Regions from separate parts of the Priestia sp. FSL R5-0597 genome, predicted to be linked through region 2. Evidence: a T-box and tRNA genes for the amino acid it is inferred to sense, from the RefSeq annotation. Region 2 holds a T-box; the other holds one or more tRNA genes.
The links. A T-box is a leader RNA that pairs with one kind of tRNA and senses whether it is charged. The one in region 2 lies ahead of thrS (threonine--tRNA ligase), so its partner is inferred to be a tRNA-Thr.
Positions count from the first base shown of each region.

Region 1 (10,820 bases), 1.3 Mb from region 2:
CTAAAAAAGTTGAGAAAATAAAGAACGTGAACGTAAGATTTTTCACTTGCATAAATTGAACTCACAGTATAATATACTCTATGTAGAACACGTGTCTAAAAAAATGAACCTAAAGTATAAGGAGGTACAATAATGAGTCGATCGATAAATCAAATGGAAAAGCCGCCTTATGGCATAATTGCTATTTTGTTAATTGGCGCTTTTATCTCATTATTGAATGAAACGTTATTAAATGTGGCGCTGCCGTCTATTATGAAAGACTTAGATGTGACAACGTCAACTGTCCAGTGGCTTTCTACTGGTTATATGTTAGTGAATGGTATTATGATTCCAACTACCGCTTTTTTAATTCAGCGCTATTCTGTCAGAGGCTTATTTTTAACGGCGATGACTTTATTTACAGCAGGAACAATACTTGCAGGTGCTTCGCCCGTGTTTTCGGTCTTGTTAACCGCTCGTATTATTCAAGCGTCAGGCGCAGCTATTATGATGCCGCTTTTAATGAACGTATTGCTCACAAGTTTTCCATTAGAAAAACGCGGAGCTGCGATGGGGATTTTCGGTTTAGTTATGATTTTTGCTCCGGCAATTGGTCCTACATTATCAGGATGGCTAATTGAACACTATGAGTGGAGAATGCTGTTCCACCTTGTTACGCCAATCGCAGCCATTGTATTAATAGGCGCTTTCTTCCTATTAAAAGACAAAAAAGAAAAAGTGGAAATCAATTTGGATTTTTTATCCCTTTTGCTATCTACAATTGGATTTGGCGGACTTCTATACGGGTTTAGCTCAGCAGGGGATAAAGGCTGGGATTCTGTGGAAGTATACGGTACCATTATCGTAGGAGCTGTGGCTCTGATTTTATTTATTACACGTCAGTTCAAGCTTAAAACACCGATGCTTGAATTCCGCATTTTTAAATATCCAATGTTTGCTTTATCATCAACGATTTCGATGGTGATCACAATGGCATTATTCTCAGCCATGCTGCTAATGCCAATTTATGTTCAAACGGTACGAGGCATCTCTCCGCTTCATTCAGGATTACTAATGCTTCCAGGTGCGCTGCTAATGGGTGTGATGTCACCGATTACCGGAAAATTATTTGATAAATTCGGAGCGCGTGCATTGGCTGTAACGGGTCTAACGATTACAGCCGTTACGACGTATTTCTTCAGTAACTTAGAGCTTGATACGACCTATACAACCCTCATTACGCTTTACACGCTTCGTATGTTCGGAATGTCTATGGTGATGATGCCGGTTATGACAAACGGATTAAATCAGCTTCCGCAGCGTTTTAATCCGCATGGTACTGCGATGAACAATACGCTTCAACAAGTATCGGGAGCTATTGGTTCGGCTCTTTTAGTAACGGTGATGTCAAACCGTACAGCTACTCATGCAAAAGAGCTCGCTCAAGATGCAATGAGCGGAGCAGGAGCAGCTAATGCAACCGCAGCCGGGGCAGCTCAAATGAAAGAACAGATTGGGATGCAGGCAATGGTACAAGGGATTAACGATGCGTTTGCTGTCTCAGTAGTCCTAGTGGTGGTTGCCTTAATTCTTTCATTCTTCATGAAACGCGCAACGCCGGCAAGTGAAGATGAAGTGATAAAGGAAAAAGCAGCACGCGAGCAGTTTGCTAAATAAAAAAATCCCCGCTGAGACAGCGGGGATTTTTTTTAGCTTGTATATCTAAAGCTTAAGCCCATTTTCTTTAATAATTTCCTGTAACCGATGGACGTTTGATCAGCCATAATATGCGCTTCCATCTGCAGGTCTAAAGGCAAGTCTTCAGGTTTTTGGTTTTCAACCATTTCACGGTCTTCGTCAAAGACGCGAAGGTTAAAGTCATACACACCTTCAACGGGAGAATCTTTGTCAAAGTTTCGAGCGATTGGCGCGAATAAACGTGTTTCGCGGGCTGAAATAGGAGAGACTGCATTCATAATCCACAGCTCTGCGCCTTCTGGGAAGTATACTTTTAGCGTAGCTGTAAACGGGGGATAAACATCAAAGACGCGAAGCCATTTAAAATCAGGTGGATTTAAATGCTGCTGTTCTTTGGAATAATTGCTCACGGTGCTCGTATATTCTACATGAAGCCCATAGTCTGTATCGCTTACTTTATATTTAGGCACAAAGGCGTTGTTTCGATCACCAAATGTGTCTGTGTGAACCCAAGCAAAATGAGCTACGTCTAAAAAGCCTTCCATTTGACGACCGGCTGAACCCATGATATCAAAGCTCGGACAAACAATTTGCTGAAAATCAGGGTCCTCCCACGCATCGAAATAAGGCAGGTTATCTTGTTCTCCTGTCAGGGACGTCCACACTAATCCATATCGTTCAATAACTGGATAGACGGCCATACAGAGACGGGGAGAAATGTTGGCGTCAGGGTGAGCTGGAATTGACGTGCATGCGCCGTCCGTTGCGTAGCGGAAGCCGTGGTAAGGACAGACAATTTCATCATCTTCCACCCAGCCCATGCTAAGCGGAGTGCCTCGGTGAACGCATAAATCACGTGCCGCTACAACTTTGTGTGTGGTGCGGTATAAAACTAGATTTACATCTAGTAATTTTACGGACGTTGGTTTTTCTGTTACATCACTGCAGCGTGCGACGGGGTACCAATACTTAGCAAGCGTCGTCCAATCTTCCAGGCTGAACGTGCAGTCTCTTGGGTAGGGAGTTGCCGTTTTTGATTTTGTCATGGTTGGTTGTTGTTCCATCTATTTTCTTCCCTTCTTTTGTAAGCTATTTTACTAAGGGTAATATAAAAAAAGAAAATTCACACAATTTATGTAAGAAGTTCTAACATGAAATATGGAACTTTGTAGAAAGTGCGAATTTCAGAAGACTCAAATTAGAGAATATACCAATAAAAAAAATTTAAAAAGCGCTTCCTAAATAAATTTAAACGTGATATAATTTTCCAAGACGCTGGTGTAGCTCAGTAGGTAGAGCACTTGCATGGTAAGCAAGAGGTCGCAGGTTCGATCCCTGTCGCTAGCATACTCAAAAACCTTCTTTCTTGTTGAAAGAAGGTTTTTTTATTTGGATTGGCTTTAAATTTATTCTCCGAATTATTCTTCCCCGCCTTGTGAAAACTTTAACAGTTTGATAGCCTTATTAGGAGGCTGTTAGAAAACATGTGTATCTTTTCCACTATGTCTTATGAATCATATTTAGAAATATTCTTAAAAGAATGTTTATTGCCTCTAAGTATTGGGTACACGAAACTAGGGGTTAAATTTCAACAGGGAGTGTGAACGATAATTTGATTACGTTTAAGAATGTGTCAAAGCAATATCCAGACGGTACGACCGCCGTGAAAAATATTAATCTAGAAATAAAAGAAGGAGAGTTTTTCGTTTTAATTGGTCCGAGTGGATGTGGGAAAACAACCACCTTAAAAATGATTAACCGTCTTCATGATATTACCGAAGGAGAACTATACATAAAAGATAAGCTCGTATTGGACCACAACATACATGAGCTGCGCTGGAACATTGGTTATGTGCTACAGCAGATTGCTCTTTTTCCTCACATGACCATTGCTGAGAATATAGCCATTGTACCGGAGATGAAGCATTGGAAGAAAAACAAAATCAAAACGCGTATTGATGAACTGCTTACCTTGGTAGGACTAGACCCAAAGCAATATCGAAACCGAAAGCCGTCTGAGCTCTCAGGTGGCCAGCAGCAACGTGTAGGTGTAGCACGTGCCCTCGCAGCTGATCCCCCCGTTATTTTAATGGACGAACCCTTTAGCGCCCTCGATCCGTTAAGCCGCGAACAGCTTCAACAAGATGTTATTAGCTTAAAAGAAAAAATCAAAAAAACATTTGTGTTTGTTACGCATGATATGAGCGAAGCCATGACGCTTGGAGATCGTATCTGCCTGATGAAAGATGGGGAAATCGTTCAAGTTGGCACCCCGGAGGAATTCATTCAAAAGCCTAAAAATGAGTTTGTAAAAACATTTATTGGAAATCAAGGAAATACTTTATTTGAGACATTGGATATGTTTGTCAAAGAAAGTGAACAGCCAGACGTAGAACCTACTGAAGAGCTAGCTTCAACCGCCACTGTTCAGCAGGCAATGGACGCCCTTTACGACCATGAAGCAATAGCTGTGAAAAAAGGGAGCAAACGCATTGGCGTTGTAACGCGCAAAACTCTATTAGCGTTTCTTTCTGATAAAACGAAAGAAGGAGGAACGCTGTAATGAATGCACTAAGCACATTATTAGATCAACGAGGAGATGCCCTGTTTCAAGCTCTTCTTGAACACATTCAAATTTCAGTACTGGCTCTTGTGATCGCCGTATTAATTTCAGTGCCGCTTGGACTGTACTTAACGAGGCATGACCGCATTGCTGAACCGATCATTGGCGTAACAGCCGTACTGCAAACCATTCCTTCACTCGCTTTATTAGGATTACTGATTCCTCTTGTCGGAATTGGAACCTTTCCCGCGGTTATTGCACTGTTTTTATATTCGCTTCTTCCTATTGTACGAAATACATATACCGGAATTAAAGAAGTGGACCCATCTTTAATTGAAGCATCCAAAGCCATGGGGATGAACTCGTGGAGACGATTAATCAAAGTAGAACTTCCTCTAGCGCTTCCTGTCATTATGGCCGGAATTCGCACAGCGATGGTACTCATTATTGGTACAGCGACAATCGTGGCTCTTATCGGAGCAGGCGGACTCGGAAGCTTAATTTTGCTTGGTATTGACCGAAGCGATAATAGTTTGATTTTATTAGGAGCCGTTCCAGCAGCATTATTAGCGCTTATTTTTGATGGAATTCTGCGAACGATTGAACACTCTGCTAAAAAAGGGTCCAAAAAACGCTCGTTCATCATGATCATCGTATTAATACTTATTCTTGTTTCTCCGTTTGCAGCAATGAGCGCAACAAAACCAGACCTTGTTATCGGAGGGAAAATTGGCGCAGAACAAGATATTTTAATCAATATGTACAAAGAATTAATTGAAGATCAAACCGATATGAAAGTAAACCTTCGTTCGTCGCTTGGGAAAACGGTATTTGTATTTGAGGCTCTGCGTAACAAGGAAATTGATTTGTACCCTGAATATACGGGGACAGCCATTGTGACGCATCTAAAGGAACAGCCGGACAGCAAAGATGAAACACAGGTGTACAAGCAGGCAAAAGAAGGATTTAAAAAGAAATTCGGGCTTGTCTATTTAGATCCAATGAAGTTTAATAATACGTACACATTGACCGTGACAAAAGAATTTGCCAAAGAAAATAATCTAACGAATATTTCAGATTTGGCAAATGCAACAGATAAAGTAAAAGCAGGATTTACGCTTGAGTTTAAAGATCGTGAAGACGGCTACGTAGGCATTCAAAAAGAATATGGCCTTACTTTCCCGAATATTAAAACGATGGAGCCGAAGCTTCGCTATCGCGCTGTTGAAAAAGGCGATATTAACATGCTTGATGCTTACGCAACGGATCCTGAAATCAAACAGTTTGGTTTAAAAGTCTTAAAAGACGACCAGCAGTTCTTCCCTCCGTATCAAGGAGCGCCTGTGCTTCGTGAAGATACGCTAAAAGAGCACCCTGAACTGAAAAAAATCTTAAATCAACTGGGTGGTAAAATCAGTGACGACGAAATGCGTGAAATGAACTATGAAGTAAATGCAAAAGGAAAAACGGCTGAAGAAGTCGCTCATCAATTCTTAGTAAAAAAAGGATTAATTAAAAAATAAAAATGAAGACAAAACGATCCGTACAAAAGTATTTTAGCTAAAAGAAGATCCGAACGATAAATCGTTCGGATCTTTTTATTGGCATGGTGGACGTAGCTTTCATATATGTAGGTGCTTCTAGCAATTGATTGGAGCGCAAGAGGCAATTCATACTCGATCATTTACCCCATTTGTTCTTCTTTATATTGGCGTGATTTCGTTATGTTTCAATCTCTTTTTGCTGTGAGAGAAGCATTAATGAAAATACGATTTTATGAACAAGCTAAAGGTACCAAATTTGTTTTTTGATGGAGAGGAGGCGCCGTTATGAATTCATTTTTTGCGTGTCATCCTGTACAACATTCTTTTCAGCTTTTTTCAGTTGAACACCTTGTAACTTTAGCCATTATCGTGATCATAGGAACAGTTATTTTTTTGTGTCGAAAGCAGCTGCGAAAAAAGAGGTTTGTGTTCGTTTTGCTTTCACTCGTTCTAATTGCTTCAGAAACGGCCTACCAGGCTTGGGAAATCGGATGTCATCAGTGGTTCGTTGAAACTTCTTTGCCTCTTCAGCTGAGTGATATAGTCGTGCTGCTGGCTGTTGTTATGCTGATAACCAAAAGCAGATTTCTTTTTTATTTTGTGTACTTCGCAGGGATCAGCAGCTCTGTTCAAGCGATGATTACCCCAGACCTTGGCGGCTATGCGTATGCCCAGTTTCGCTATGTGCAGTTCTATGTATCGCATGGCGGTGTGGTACTTGCTTGCTGTATGCTAATTGCTGCCTGCAGATATGAGCCGACGTTTCGTTCTTTATGGGTAAGCGTAGTATTTGTTAATCTGTACGGAGGTTTTATCTATGTCATGAATCGTTTACTCGGTGCGAATTATTTATACATGATGAAAAAGCCAGAGCACGCTTCCTTGCTGGATGTTCTTGGACCTCATCCTTGGTATTTAGTATGGATTGAAGGAATCATGATTCTTAGCTTTCTTGTCCTTTATCTTCCGTTTTGGGTACATAAAAAAATTAAAGGTGATAAAAGCAAAGTCAATTTTATTGAAGCAGAATGATAATACTGGTAATTTATAAGTGTAAACGAACTCGGATTTCCTGAAGGAAAAGGAAAGAATGAGTGAACAAGACGTGAGAGGCAAGCGTAAAAAATAGAAAAGAAAAAAGCAAGCACAGACATCAGAAGGAGAGTATCAAAATGAAAACACTGGTTATTTTAGCGCATCCAAATCTAGCATCTTCTCGTATTAATAAAGCGTGGGCAGAGCGAGTAAAAAAAGAGGAGGATGTGTACGTTCATGATTTATACGCAAACTATCCCGATTTCAAAATTGATGTAGAAAAAGAGCAGGAGTTAGCTGTTCAATTCGATCGTATTGTTTTTCAATTTCCATTTTACTGGTACAGCTCACCAGCACTTTTAAAAGAGTGGCAAGATGTTGTTTTAACATACGGATGGGCTTATGGAAGCAAAGGTACTAAACTTCAGGGAAAAGAGTTTGTCGTAGCTACTTCGACAGGAGGCCCTGCAGAAGCTTATCAAGAAGGGGGATACAACCGTTACCCAATGAATCATCTGCTTCTTCCTTTTCAAGCTATGGCAAATTTAACAGGTATGAAGTTCCAAACTCCATTTTTATTTCAAGGAGCAGGCGGTGACCTGAGTGACAAAGTTATTCAAGATAGCGCAGAAAGCTACGCTCAATTACTAAGATAATAAAAAAAGCCGCGTCAAAGCGGCTTTTTAATTTGCGTTTGTTCGCGAGAAAGAAGTAAGCAGCTTTTGAGGAGCAATATCTAATCCTTCAATCAGTAGTCCTGTCATAGCCGTTAGACTCCCGACTTCAAAAGATTCCCCAGCTCTCCAAAATGCTGATTCACCTTGTTTGATATAAATTTTCAGTCCGTTATCGCCAGCTACCCAGCCTTCCCCGTGAACGACTAAAAGAAGCTGTGGAATCGTAGCTTCTTGACGGGGGGTATAATCATTTTCTTGAAAAGATAAAAAGCTGATTTTGACATCTCCAGTATGAGAAAGCAATGGGTTTACTTTATAGGTAGAATGAAGAAAGGAACGCTCTTCTTCAGATTGAAAACCATATAATTTCATCATTTCATCTCCTTGACTAAAAAATATAAAAAAGAAGTCCTTCTCTTTTCATATACGCATACAGGAGAAAAAATAGAACTCCAAAGAAACAGCTGTTTTCTAGAAAACAACTCCATTTTATCTCCATTTTTTGTCGAAGCTGAAAATTTTTTGAAGGATAGGGAGGAAAAACAGAAGTTTTTTTGAATAGTATAAAAAAAGGTGTCCTCTAATGGACACCTTTTCCTAATTTAAAAATGACTGTAACGCTTGTTTGTTTTCTTCAAGGTCGATGCTTAAAACAGCACCAATACCGGATATTCGTTCATTTGAATAGGAACCTTCAACCGGTAAACGAAGAGATTTTAAATCTGGCTGATTTCCAACTAAAAAATCTTTTCCTATCACAATAAATGTTTTTGGCGGAATATTTGTATCCACATATGGATCAATGACACCCCATAGCTTAGGAGCTTTCGCCAGTGTCTTTACTTGAAGAGCTTCATCCATTAATTTACCAATCACTTCTTGTTGACGCTTCACGCGCCCGAAATCACTTTGGCTATCATGGCGGAATCGCACGTATCCTAGTAATTTATCTCCGTGAAGAGTTTGTTTTCCAGGTTTTAGCGTCATGCCAATTCCTGACGACATTTCGTGTGGCACGGTAACCGTAATTCCCTCAGGGGCAATCGTATCGGCAACTTTAGAAAAACCTTTAAAATCAACAACGGCATAATAGTTTACATCTACGCCGAAATTTTCTTTAATTGTCTTACGCATTAATTCGGGCCCGCCAAATGCATAGGCTGAATTTAATTTGTTTTTGCCATGTCCAGGAATATCCACATATGAATCACGCATCAAAGAAACAATTTTAGGCTGATTGCTGTCTTTGTCATAATGAGCAATCATGATTGTATCGGCACGCGAATGTTCTTCACCGCGAGAGTCAATTCCGAGAAGCAGCACATTCATGCTATCTAAATTGGCACTTGCACCATTAAAATCAAACTGTCCATCTTTCCCAAAAGCTCCGTCTGCTTCTGCTAATCCTTGTTGGTATTGATAATACACATATGCACCAGCGGCGATTACAAGAATGAGAAAGAAAAGAAGTAGCTTTCTAAAGCGTTTCTTTTTTCTTTGCTTTTTTCTTTTATGTTGTTTACGTTCTGTACGTTCTTCCAAATGTCTCACCATCGCATTCAAAAATATTAATACTTTTTTGTCTAAAACCAATTATGCAAAAAATTATAAAACGACATAATAAAATTAACACTAAGGAATTAGATTAGCAAGTACGTTCACTAGTAAATCTGCGAAGACAGCTAAAATAAGAGAAGTGTACAAATAGAAGAAAGAGGAAATAAAGGTTATTTTTTTCGAGGATATTTGTTATAATCTATCATAGTTAGGGAAAAAGTTCTGTCTTTTAAGAAGGGTATAAGAGAAAAGTCTCTGTTTGTTGAGAGTTAAATATAGGTCTAAGTGTAGAAAAAAGGAGTGAAGCGAATGAGTATATATGTGTCATCTTCGAACCTTGTGCTGATTCCAGAAGCGGCGTTAAGTCATTGGAAACCTTATGGCGCGGGGGAATTGACCGGAGCTATTATTTCAGGTAAGGATAGTGCTGAAATAATTAGAGAGCTTAATCAATCGTCTATTCTGCCTTTTACAAGTTTTTTCTATCGAAAGCATTTTGTTATTCTATTTGATAAAGAACAAGTGAAAAATCATTTTGAACAGCTGCTTTTATTATATAAATCTCAGGGCTATATTTTTTATTCTTCTACCTTATACGATGATCATTGGTCCCAGGTCCTTGAAGGAACCAAGCAGCTGCTAACGGTAAATGGACAAGTGGTACCGGTGCTTGAGCTTGAACAAAACGGTGAATTTGACGTTGTGCGTGATGAAGGTGGTCTTCACATTGTGATAGATGATGACGAAGACGAAGAGAAGCAGCTAGAAAAAAAAGTTCATGAGCTCCCGCTTGAAGAAGGTAACTATTTTATTGGCGATCCGGGATTTGTTGAAAACCGAGACATGCTGGTAAAAGAATATTTTCCTAAAGGTACGTACGAATTTATTTATAGATACGGAGAAAATGGCTGGCTGATGAAAGTAAGTATTCAGCGAAAAGCGATTAAAGAGCAGCTTACTACTCTTCACGCGGCTTTGTCTTAACCTCTATTCATTGTACAATATTGCTAAATAACTATGTTATAATAGTAATATTGCACAATGAAAGGGGTTTTTTTAATGGAAGCACGTTTGCAAAAAGTCGTATCATGGCTGAAGGAAAAGAATGTAGAAACGGCCTTTATTTCGTCAACTGAAAACGTATTTTATTTAACTGGATTTCACACGGATCCGCATGAGCGTCTGCTTGGTTTATTTTTATTTAATGAAGCGGAGCCGATGCTTGTTTGTCCATCAATGGAAGTGGGTCAAGCAAAAGAAGCCGGCTGGAAATTTGACGTGATCGGATATGAAGACCATCAAAATCCTTGGGAACTTATTAAAGAAGCTTTACATAAACGAAACGTAATGGATGTGAAAAAAGTTGCTGTAGAGAAAGAGCAGCTGCTGTATGCGAGAGCTGAAGAACTGCTTAATTTATATCCAAATGCTGAGCTAGTCCGAGCAGAAGAGAAATTAAATCAGCTGCGTTTAATTAAAGATGAGCGTGAAGTTGAGATTCTGCAAAAGGCAGCTGCATTAGCTGATTTTGGCGTGGAAGTAGGCGTAGCTGCCTTAAAAGAAGGCGTTACGGAAATGGATGTTCTGGCTAAAATTGAATACGAGCTAAAGCGAAAAGGAATTCGTGAGATGTCGTTTTCAACGATGGTGTTATTTGGTGAAAAAACGGGAGAAGCGCACGGGAACCCAGGTCTTCGCACGTTAAAGCCAGGAGATATGGTTCTCTTCGATTTAGGTGTAGTGCTAGATGGATACTGTTCAGATATT
Region 1 covers NZ_JBBOUZ010000001.1:3,677,661-3,688,480, reverse strand. Annotated here, with positions in the region: gene MKX72_RS19405 (DHA2 family efflux MFS transporter permease subunit) at 133-1,656, shown strand; gene MKX72_RS19400 (aromatic ring-hydroxylating dioxygenase subunit alpha) at 1,689-2,741, opposite strand; tRNA gene MKX72_RS19395 (tRNA-Thr) at 2,952-3,024, shown strand; gene MKX72_RS19390 (ABC transporter ATP-binding protein) at 3,290-4,240, shown strand; gene MKX72_RS19385 (ABC transporter permease/substrate-binding protein) at 4,240-5,763, shown strand; gene MKX72_RS19380 (YwaF family protein) at 6,070-6,816, shown strand; gene MKX72_RS19375 (NAD(P)H-dependent oxidoreductase) at 6,957-7,475, shown strand; gene MKX72_RS19370 (cupin) at 7,503-7,871, opposite strand; gene MKX72_RS19365 (LCP family protein) at 8,094-8,825, opposite strand; gene MKX72_RS19360 (hypothetical protein) at 9,363-10,037, shown strand; gene MKX72_RS19355 (M24 family metallopeptidase) at 10,113-10,820, shown strand, end outside.
Region 1: it encodes a tRNA-Thr, which carries the amino acid that the T-box ahead of thrS (threonine--tRNA ligase) is inferred to sense. The anticodon was not compared.

Region 2 (10,820 bases):
ACACCTTGCTATGTTTCAGTTTTCTATTGATGGGACAATTCCGAACATCGAGCCGCCACCTACTATTAGAGAATCTTTACAAACGAAGCCTAGCGCTCAAAGCAGCTATAAATACATCTACCCAAAAGCGCTGCAGCCGACGCCAAATTCTAGTTTCTACCGGCGCTTATATTATCAGCTTCAAAAAAATGTTGACAAACAAATTTTGAAAGTCCTTCAGACTATAGAACAATCTTCGTTCTATGACAATACCATTATTATTTTCACGTCGGATCACGGTGATTTGCTTGGGGCTCACGGAGGACTACATCAAAAATGGTACAACATGTATGAAGAGTCGATTCACGTGCCGCTTCTCATTCATAACAAGCATTTGTTTCCTAGTTATCAACGTACAGACTTGCTGACTAGTCATGTTGACTTGATCCCGACAATGCTTAGCTTGGCTAATATCGATGTTTCCGCTGTTCAAAAGCAATTGCAAAAAAGTCATACGGAAGTACATCCATTTGTTGGGCGAGACCTCTCAGGAACGTTGCGAGGAGAAACATCGCTCCATCAAGAAAAAGCACCGATTTTCTTTATGACGGATGATGACCCCACAAAAAGACTTCACCAAACAAATTTTTTAGGAGAAAGCTATCCGTCAGTCGTTCAGCCTAATCACATTCAAGCGGTCATTGTGGAGTTTCAATCAGCCGCAGGAAAGGAAATCTGGAAATACGCTCGATACCATGATAATCCGCAATTTCGGTCAGCACCTAACGAAAAAGATGAAGTCATCCACCGAGAGCAATATGAAAGTTACCCGGTAGATCTTACTAACCTTAAAGAAACATCGGTTCCGGATCAAATTGAAATGTACAATTTGACCAAGGATCCGTTAGAAACAGTAAATTTGGCTTACCCGTATTTTTCAACAAATGAAACAAGGAAAATTCAGCGGCAGCTTGATGTTATTCTTAAAGAACAACTCAGGAAAAAACGGATTTTTCCGCAAAGTGGAAGCATGTACCAGGGGCTTCCGTCTAAAGATAGATAAAAAATAGTTTCGACGAGTTCAAGCCTAATATTGGTGTAAGTAGAAAAAGGTATATTTAATATTTTAGTATATAAATAAAAAAACTGATGATACTCGTGCTATGTTACTTATTCTGATTTGAGCAGTACTGGATTTTAATTCGTTAATAATACTTAGATAAAGCAAATAAGTGCTTGTAATATCTTTCTTTTTTGCCTTTATTTTTACAAAATAAAGGTAAAAACAAAATAAAATGCAGGTGTTAATATTATAATAAAAAACTTTTTAAGCCCATATATTCCTAAGTAACTTTTCGGGAATTTAAGCATAAATTAATTCTATAATATTAAAAAATAAAAATTATTTCTTGACTTCTGTAAAATTTATACACTATAATCACTTTTAACAACTAACAAACATTATTTGGCAATGAAAAGGACATGAATTAGGTGCCGTTTTCTTCGCAGAGAATAGGGTCAGCGGCTGGGAGCCCTTAAGAAATCATCTAATTTACCACCTTAGAGCTATTGCAGGGAATGTGCATAACTGAAACTGCAATCGGTAAAACCGTTATCTTTTTTGAGCGTAAAATGCATACAGGTATTTTACGGAATTAGGGTGGTACCACGACCGCATTCGTCCCTTCACTAGGGATGAGTGCGGTTTTTTATGTAGAAAAAATGAATATACAAGCATTGAAAAGGACATGAATCATTTTTGGATTTTCTTTACAGAGAGTAGGGTCACTGGCTGAGAACCCTTAGAAAACGAAATGAATTTACCACCTTGGAGCTGCGGCGGGGAATGTGTATACACTGAAACTGCAACCGGTAAAACCGTTATCTTTTTAAGCGTAAAATGCATACAGGTATTTTACGGAATTAGGGTGGTACCACGGCCGCATTCGTCCCTTTACTAGGGATGAGTGCGGTTTTTTTGTTGAATAAAAACATATTGGAGGAATGAACATGTCAAAACAAATGGAAGCAGAAAAACGAAATCATCAAAAATTAGGTCAAGAACTGGAGCTGTTTATGTCGATGGAAGAAGCTCCTGGTATGCCGTTTTTCTTACCTAACGGAATGATTGTTCGAAATGAGTTAGAAAACTACTGGAAACAAAAGCATTACAAAGCAGGCTATCAAGAGATAAAAACTCCCATCATGATGAAACAGGAGCTATGGGAACAATCAGGGCATTGGGAGCACTATCATGAAAATATGTATTTTTCAAATGTTGACAAACAAAACTATGCGATTAAACCGATGAATTGTCCGGGAGCCATTTTATTGTTTAACAGCAAGCGAAGAAGCTATCGAGAACTTCCGATTCGATACGCAGAACTTGGATTGGTTCACCGTCACGAGCTTTCGGGCTCTTTAAACGGACTGCTAAGAGTCCGGTCATTCACACAGGACGACGCTCATTTATTCGTAGAACTCAGTCAGATCGAAGCTGAGATTAGCCGCATTCTAGCGTTTATCCATGACTTTTATTCACATTTTGGCTTTGATTACAAAGTGGAACTATCCACACGTCCTGAAAAATTTATGGGAGATATTGAAACATGGAATCAAGCGGAAAAGTCGCTTCAATCTGTGCTAAATGAAAAAGGATTAGACTACCAGGTGAATGAAGGAGACGGGGCTTTTTACGGGCCGAAAATCGATTTTCATATTTTAGACTCCTTAGGCCGCAGCTGGCAGTGCGGAACAGTTCAGCTTGATTTCTTAATGCCAGAGAAGTTTGACTGTATGTATATTGGAGAAGACAATAAACCGCATCGTCCTGTAATGATTCACCGCGCTATATACGGTTCCGTTGAACGTTTTATGGCCATCTTGATTGAACATTATGAAGGTCAATTTCCTCTTTGGTTAGCTCCAGTTCAATTTAAGCTTTTGCCTATTGCACCGCCGCATGTGGAATATGCGTACAAGGTGAAACACGAGCTGGAGTCACAAGGGTATCGTGTTGAAGTGGATGATCGTATTGAAAAAATAGGTCTGAAAATTAGAGAAGCCGAAATGCTCAAAGTTCCTTATATGGCCGTAATAGGAGATAAAGAAGTAGAAAATAAATCGCTTGCTATGCGAAAGCACGGGAAGAAAAACATTGGAACAGTAAGTGTTGAAGAGGCAGCTGTACACTTGAATAAAGAAATGGATTCAAACAGAGTTTATTGAGGCCATTTACCTTGCTAAATAGAAAAATCCGATTTTTTAAGTCGGATAGTGATTCCCTTCATCTTGTCTTACACCAAAATGAAGGGAATATTGAACTAGAAGGGTATAAGATATTATATATCGGCAGTATAACTTTTGCCTTAGACAAACGCCGGTATTTTGTGAAAAAAATTATCTTATCCCATTCGAATCGTTTGCATTTGATGGAGCTGAATCTCCATTTGACAATTTGTTCATAGGTTGCTGACCTCGCTTCTTTTTAGAAGGAGAATAAAAAAGAAATTTAAACATAAAGTACACTCCTAATGCTAGTAAAATACAGCCAATAAGTAAGTTAAGCATCTCTCTCCGCCCTTCATACGCTTCAGTTTTCATCATTATAACACCCGTTAAGGTAAAACATTCATCGTTCTGTAAATAATCCCTATGTCAGGAATTTATATTTGAAGATAGGTACCGAAAAAAACTATCTGGAAATAAATCGATTTATTTTTTAGAATATTAATTTTATTCAAACTTATTATACATAATCACAACGATGATTTCTTTATTTAGTTGATAAAGCCAAAATAGAGAGAGATTAAGAAATCGCTTACAAAAACTCTTGAAATATATATAATGATATTAGTATACTAATAGACAAGTTAGTAATTATTTCTATATAATTACTTCTGTATCTGAAGTAAAAACGCGTAGTCAAATAGGAAAAGACGTCATTTTTAAGTTTTTTAATGGATGAGTGGCAACAGAGAGGAGAGAGTGCAATGGGAAAACTATTTAAAAAGAAGTCAATCGAGCAATTATTAGAACAAAGTCAAAACAAATCTCTAGTCAAAACATTAGGGGCATTCGATTTGACTCTTCTTGGTATTGGAGCCGTAATAGGAACGGGGGTTTTAGTGTTAACAGGCTTAGTAGCTGCTAACGATGCGGGGCCAGCCGTTATTTTTTCTTTTATACTGGCTTCTATTGTATGCGGTTTTGCAGCGCTGTGCTATGCGGAATTTGCTTCAACTATACCTGTATCTGGGAGCGTTTACACCTATACATATGCAACCATCGGCGAAGTGGTAGCACACTTAATGGGATGGACATTGCTTTCCGTCTATTTATTAACGATGTCAGCAGTAGCAAATGGATGGTCTTCTTATTTTAATAATTTTTTAGAAGGCTTTGGTTTTTCACTCCCAAAAGAATTGATTACGATCCCTGCAAATGGAGGCCTGGTGAACCTTCCTGCTATTTGTATTACCCTTCTTATTACATGGCTGCTTTCAAGGGGAACTAAAGAAAGTAAAAAAGTGAATAATTTTATGGTACTTGTTAAATTATTTATTATCCTTCTCTTTATTATTGTAGGGGCTTTTTATGTGAAGCCGTCTAATTGGACTCCTTTTATGCCTTATGGAATTGAAGGGGTTGTGACAGGGGGAGCGGCCGTATTTTTTGCTTTCTTAGGTTTTGATGCTTTATCTACATCAGCAGAAGAAGTAAAGAACCCGCAGCGCAATTTGCCAATTGGAATTATTAGTTCACTCGTGATCTGCACGATTATTTATGTAGCGGTATGCCTTGTTATGACAGGGGTTGTTTCTTACAAGGAACTGAATGTTCCAGAAGCAATGGCCTATGTTCTTCATTCAGTAGGACAAAATGCAGTGGCAGGAGTTATTGCTGCAGGAGCTGTAATTGGAATTATGGCTGTTATTTTCGCCTACATTTATGCAGCAACACGAATTTTATTCTCAATGAGCCGCGACGGCTTGCTACCAAAAGCATTTGCTAAAACAAATGAGAAAACGGGAGTTCCGACTCTCTCCACTTGGCTAGTAGGAATTATCGGAGCGTTAATTTCAGGATTTATCGATTTAAAAGAACTTGCGAATTTAGCAAATATCGGAGCCCTTTTAACTTTCGGTATGGTGGGCGTCAGCATTATCATCTTACGCAAAACGCACCCAACTTTAAAACGTGGATTTACAATGCCGTTTGTCCCGGTTTTACCAATTTTATCTGTATTGTCTTGTTTATTTTTAATGATTAATCTTCCTAAAACAACATGGCTATATTTTAGCATATGGATTGTGCTTGGTATATTTGTGTATATAGGTTATTCTCGTAAACACAGTCGATTAACAAGTGAAGAAATGAAAAAAGCGAGTTAGAAGCAAAAAAAAGAGCCTTTCATCCAAGAAAGGCTCTTTTTTTGCTTTTTGTTCAGTTGTTAGACAGTTAGGACGATTGTTCACTATGTTTTTTGCGTGTTTCCACAATAAACAGACAAGTGCTAATAACAAAAGCCGTTCCTACAAAAATGGCGCCAACCCAAGGAAGTGAAGTAAGTCCCATATGGTTAATAATTACGCCTCCGAAAAAGGCGCCAAAAGCATTTCCTAAGTTAGCAAATGAGTGATTCGAAGTAGAAGCTAAAGCAGGTGCTTCCTGTGCTAAGTTCATAATTTTCACTTGAATACCAGGCATTACAGCAAATGCTGCTGCTCCCCAGAAAAACAGCGTGATAATCGCTGCTGCTGGGCTTTTGACAGTAAACGTAAAAATAGTCAGCACAATACAAAGAAAAGCAAAGATACCTACAACCGAAGGCATTAACTTCCAATCTGCAAGCTTTCCTCCAACAACATTTCCAAGCGTAACGCCGCATCCGTACAATACAAGTATCCACGTAACGCTGTGTTCACTTACTCCCGTAACGTCTTCAAGAAGCGGTGTAATGTACGTAAATACAGTAAATAAGCTACCGCACCCTATTGCACTTAAAAGAAGCATCACAAGAAGTTTTGGTTGGCTAAAAGCAGCAAACTGCTGTTTTAGACCCGTTAATTTTTCTTGACCAAGCTTTGGGATAAACAGAATAATACCGATAAATGCAATGATTCCCATAATGGTAATAGCCCCAAACGAAGCTCTCCAACCTAAGTGTTGGCCAATAAATGTTCCTACAGGAACGCCGATGATATTTGCAATGGTTAAACCTGCCATCATCGTTGCAACAGCACTTGCTCGCTTATGCGGTTGTACGAGCCGTGAAGCAATAACAGCGCCTACTCCAAAGAAAGTACCGTGACATAACGCCGTAACTAAACGAGCTCCCATCAAAATTCCATAGTTAGGTGCAATAATAGCAATCGCATTTCCGAGAATAAATAAAAGCATGAGTAAACAAAGCAGAAGCTTTTGAGGAAGTCGATGAGTAAAAATGGTTAAAATTGGCGCGCCAATCGCTACTCCTAAAGCATAGCTCGTAATTAGCTGACCAGCAGTCGAAATGCTAACATGAAGGTCTTCTGCAACGTTAGGCAGTATCCCCATAATAACGAATTCCGTCATTCCAATAGCAAAAGCTCCAAGAGTCAACGAGATAAGAGCAATTGGAAAGGAATCTTTCTTACTGACCTGCTCATTAGTATGCGTTGTATTCATGTGTGATCACCCTTTCTGTGTATAAAATTTATATCTCCTTGAAAAGAAGTCAATTACTAATAATACTTAAGTGATTGAGCTTTGACAACCAAAAAAGCTGATGTAAGCGGTATCTTTCGGGATTCCGTTTATCTTTATCATATATGAAGACAGTCAGACATAAATTTATTGACAGAATAAAGTTTAGTCCTATAAACTATTTTTAAAGTTGAATAGTTTATACCTATAAACTAAATGAGCAAAGGAGGGAAAGAAGTGACGAAAAGCAAGCTATATCAAGCTGTAGAACTTTTTGAAGAAGTGCTGTTTGTAGGAACAGAAGTCATTCACAGAGAGCTGAGCCATAACCTCTTCGAACATGTCTCAAGGCAGCAGTTTGATTTGTTAAATAGTTTAATGATTAAAGGTCCATCTTCACCTGGCAGTCTCGCTGTCTTGCAAGGTGTTCATAAAAGTGCCATTTCGAATCGAATTAAAAAACTGCTCGAAAAAGGGCTTGTGGAGTGGGACACTAATGAACTAGAGAGCGATAAACGTTCTAAGCTTATTAAGATTACGGCTGAAGGAGAAAAGGTAATACATGACGGAAATGCCGCGTGTTTTAGTATCATTGAGAATTTGTTTGATGATGTAGAAGAAGAAAAAATAGATACATTTATTGAAATTCTTACAATGGCAAAAGAAAAGTTAACTATAAAAGGGGAAAGCAAAAAATGAAATTTATTGTGAAATTTAAATGGGTGATTGCGGCCTTTATTTTAGCTTTAACGGTCATATTGATGCTAACGGCACCCAATTTAACAAAGCTCGCAAGTGAAAAAGGACAGTCTCAGCTTCCTGATGATGCCGTTTCATCTAGGGCCAGCCAAATTCTCAAAAATGCCGGGGAAGACAGTAACACCATCAGCATGGTGATCAAGCTAGATAACGCATTAGATAAAGATAGTGAGAAACAAATACAGAAAATCATTGATAAGACAGAGAAAATTAAAGGTGTAAAAGATGTTACAACGCCTTTAACAGATGATCAAGATGTTCGTAACCAATTAATGTCTAAAGATAAAAAAACCGTTTTAGTTCCGGTTACTGTCAGTGGATCGGATGAAAAAGTTGAAAAAATAGCGAATCAGATTTATGACAGCGTGCCAAAAGACGTTACGGCATATGTAACAGGTGCATCTCTTATTAATCAGGATTTTGCACACAGTTCAGAAGAAGGGTTAAAGAAAACCGAGTTTATTACTATCTTCTTGATTGTAGGTTTGCTTCTACTCGTTTTCCGTTCAGTCGTGACGCCGTTTATTCCTATTTTAATTGTGGGAATCACATACTTAATCAGTCAATCGTTACTAGGTATTTTAGTTAAAAATGTCGATTTTCCAATCTCAACGTTCACGCAAACGTTCTTAGTAGCTATTTTGTTTGGAATAGGTACGGATTACTGCATTCTTTTACTTAACCGTTTCCGTGAAGAATTGGCTAACGGACATGATAAAGTAGAAGCCACGATCACGGCTTACCGTACAGCAGGAAGAACGTTATTCATCAGCGGAATTGCCGTATTTATTGGTTTTGCAGCCATCGGATTTGCCAAGTTTGCTATTTTCCAATCGGCCGTTGGCGTAGCAGTGGGAGTTGGTGTGCTGCTAGTGATTTTATTTACCTTGCTGCCACTTTTTATGGTTACGCTTGGAGAAAAATTATTTTGGCCGTCTAAAAAAGTGGCTTCTCATAGCGATAATAAGCTGTGGGGGTTTTTAGGAAGAAAGGCAGTAGCGCGACCGTTCGTATTTTTAGTCATTACAGCGATTATTACCGTGCCTTTTATTGTAACGTATGACTCAAAAGTATCGTTTGATTCTACTGCTGAAATAAGCAGTGATTATAAATCTATAAAAGGACTAAATGCTATCAGTGACGCACTGGGAGAAGGAAAAGCATTTCCTGTCAATGTTATTATTAAAGGAGATAAAGAGTTAACAAAGGCGGATGTTATTCCGTATTTAGGAAATATAAGCAAAGCAATTGAAAAAGTGGATCACGTGGATTCTGTTATGACAATCACACAGCCTACCGGAGAAAAGATTGATGATTTATATGTTAATTCACAGCTGGGCTCTGTATCAGACGGAATCAAAGATGCTGTTAAAGGAATCGGAGATGTACAAAAAGGATTAAGTGATATTGAAAAAGGGCTAAATCAAATAGCTGACCAAACGGGTTCTGCTTCTAAAGAATCTGGCGGGTCACTTGCACCTGCCGCAGACGGATTAGCTCAAGTTAATCAACAGCTGCAGCTTGTCAGCACTCAGCTCTCTACAACAGGAAATGTGCAGCAAGCGGTTCCTCAGCTTGCAGCACTCAGCAAACAGCTTACTACCATTCAAACCGGTCTTCAACAAGCAAATGAGAATCTTTCAGCTCAGCAAGGCCAAGTCGGAACCCTATCAGACAGTATCAATCAATTAGCAGAAGGTGTTGACAGTGCAAATGATGGGCTAACGAAAATCTCAGATGGCTTAACAAAAGCAACAGGTATGCTTGATAACATGAGTGACAGCTCAACAGTTAGAGATACGGGTATTTATCTTCCAGCAGAAGTGATGAAAGATAAAGGGTTTAAACAATCCATCGACAACTATTCTTTTGCAGATGGAAAAGGAGTTAAGCTCAGCGTAGTGCTCGATCAAAATCCATATTCTGAGGAAGCCATTTCAACCGTAAAAAATATTGAAAAAGCGGTGGCAAGCGAAGTCGTTGATACGCCGTTTGAGCATACAGAAATTGTGTATGGAGGGGTATCGAGCTCAAATGCGGATTTAAAAGATTTATCTACAACGGATCTTTCACGCACAATGGTTATTATGATGATTGGATTGTTTATTGTTTTGACCATTTTATTCCGTTCAATGATCATGCCTGTATACATGATTGCTTCACTGTTGCTTACGTATTATACAGCAATGGGAATCTCAGAGCTTCTATTCGTGGATATAATGGGGAATGACGGAATCAGCTGGGCCGTGCCATTCTTTAGTTTTGTTATTTTAGTTGCTCTTGGAATTGACTATTCTATTTTCTTGTTAGACCGTTTTAACGAAGAAGTGAAAAGCGGCGTAGCAGAAGGCATGGTTACGTCTATGAGTAAGATGGGGTCGGTTATTATTACTGCCGCTATTATCCTAGCCGGAACGTTTGGGGCTATGATGCCATCAGGTGTATTAACGCTTGTTCATGTAGCAACGGTTGTTATCATCGGTCTTTTACTTTATGGCCTTGTTATTCTTCCACTTCTTATGCCAGCGATTGTCGTGACGCTTGGAGAAGGAAACTGGTGGCCGTTTCTTCGAAAAAAAGAAAAATACAAAGTAGAAGAATAACTTATATATGCTGGATTTTATCAACAATCAGATATAACGTTAAGCATTAGATAGGATAAAAATGAAGGGTAGATGAGCGTCATGAGACTGCTTTATCTATCCTTTTTTGTGCTATTGGAAAACTTGAGCATGATTAAAAGTAAACTTAAGCAGGCGCTGTGATAAATATACCGGGTCGAATAAAAGACTTCCTACTAGGAAAACCTATAGTCAAAAACATGCGGAGGTCTTTTTAATGAAATTTGTAAATCTTTTAGCTAATCAGCGAGAAAAACGACGCGAACAAATGCGTGAAGCAGGCACATGTCCAGACTGCTTAGGAAAACGTTTTCACCATGTTGGGCTTTATTTTGTGCACGTTTATGAATGTCCGAGCTGTCAGGGGAATGAGGAAAACTAAATAATTCAGCCGAAAAGCTTCTTCATAAAATAGAAGCTTTTTTTATTTCACCACTATTACAAGCTCAGTAGGTTGAAAAGAATTGTTCCTTTAGAGCTAATAATGATAAGATTAAAAAAAGCAGCATCCAAGGTAATTCATACTCACTTTTACGTAAAAACCACTATAGTAGAGAGACTATATAAAAAGGAGATTCCGGCATGGGTGAAAAAAAGAATATTGATATAGGTGGTCTTAGTTTTGCTTGGGATTTAGAAAAAGGAAAATTTAGCTTTGAAGGAGAAGATGCGATTCTTTTTTGGATTTCTTCGGCGATGAAAACATTGTTTGACACAATCGAAGAAATATCTGGAGAAGAGGCAGCTTCGGTAGTACTGGAAACTACTGGTTTT
Region 2 covers NZ_JBBOUZ010000001.1:2,361,591-2,372,410, forward strand. Annotated here, with positions in the region: gene MKX72_RS11995 (sulfatase-like hydrolase/transferase) at 1-1,042, shown strand, start outside; T-box leader at 1,442-1,668, shown strand; T-box leader at 1,708-1,936, shown strand; gene thrS (threonine--tRNA ligase) at 1,990-3,207, shown strand; gene MKX72_RS12005 (hypothetical protein) at 3,379-3,582, opposite strand; gene MKX72_RS12010 (amino acid permease) at 3,972-5,372, shown strand; gene MKX72_RS12015 (MFS transporter) at 5,440-6,648, opposite strand; gene MKX72_RS12020 (MarR family winged helix-turn-helix transcriptional regulator) at 6,904-7,365, shown strand; gene MKX72_RS12025 (MMPL family transporter) at 7,362-10,028, shown strand; gene MKX72_RS12030 (hypothetical protein) at 10,264-10,428, shown strand; gene MKX72_RS12035 (STAS domain-containing protein) at 10,629-10,820, shown strand, end outside.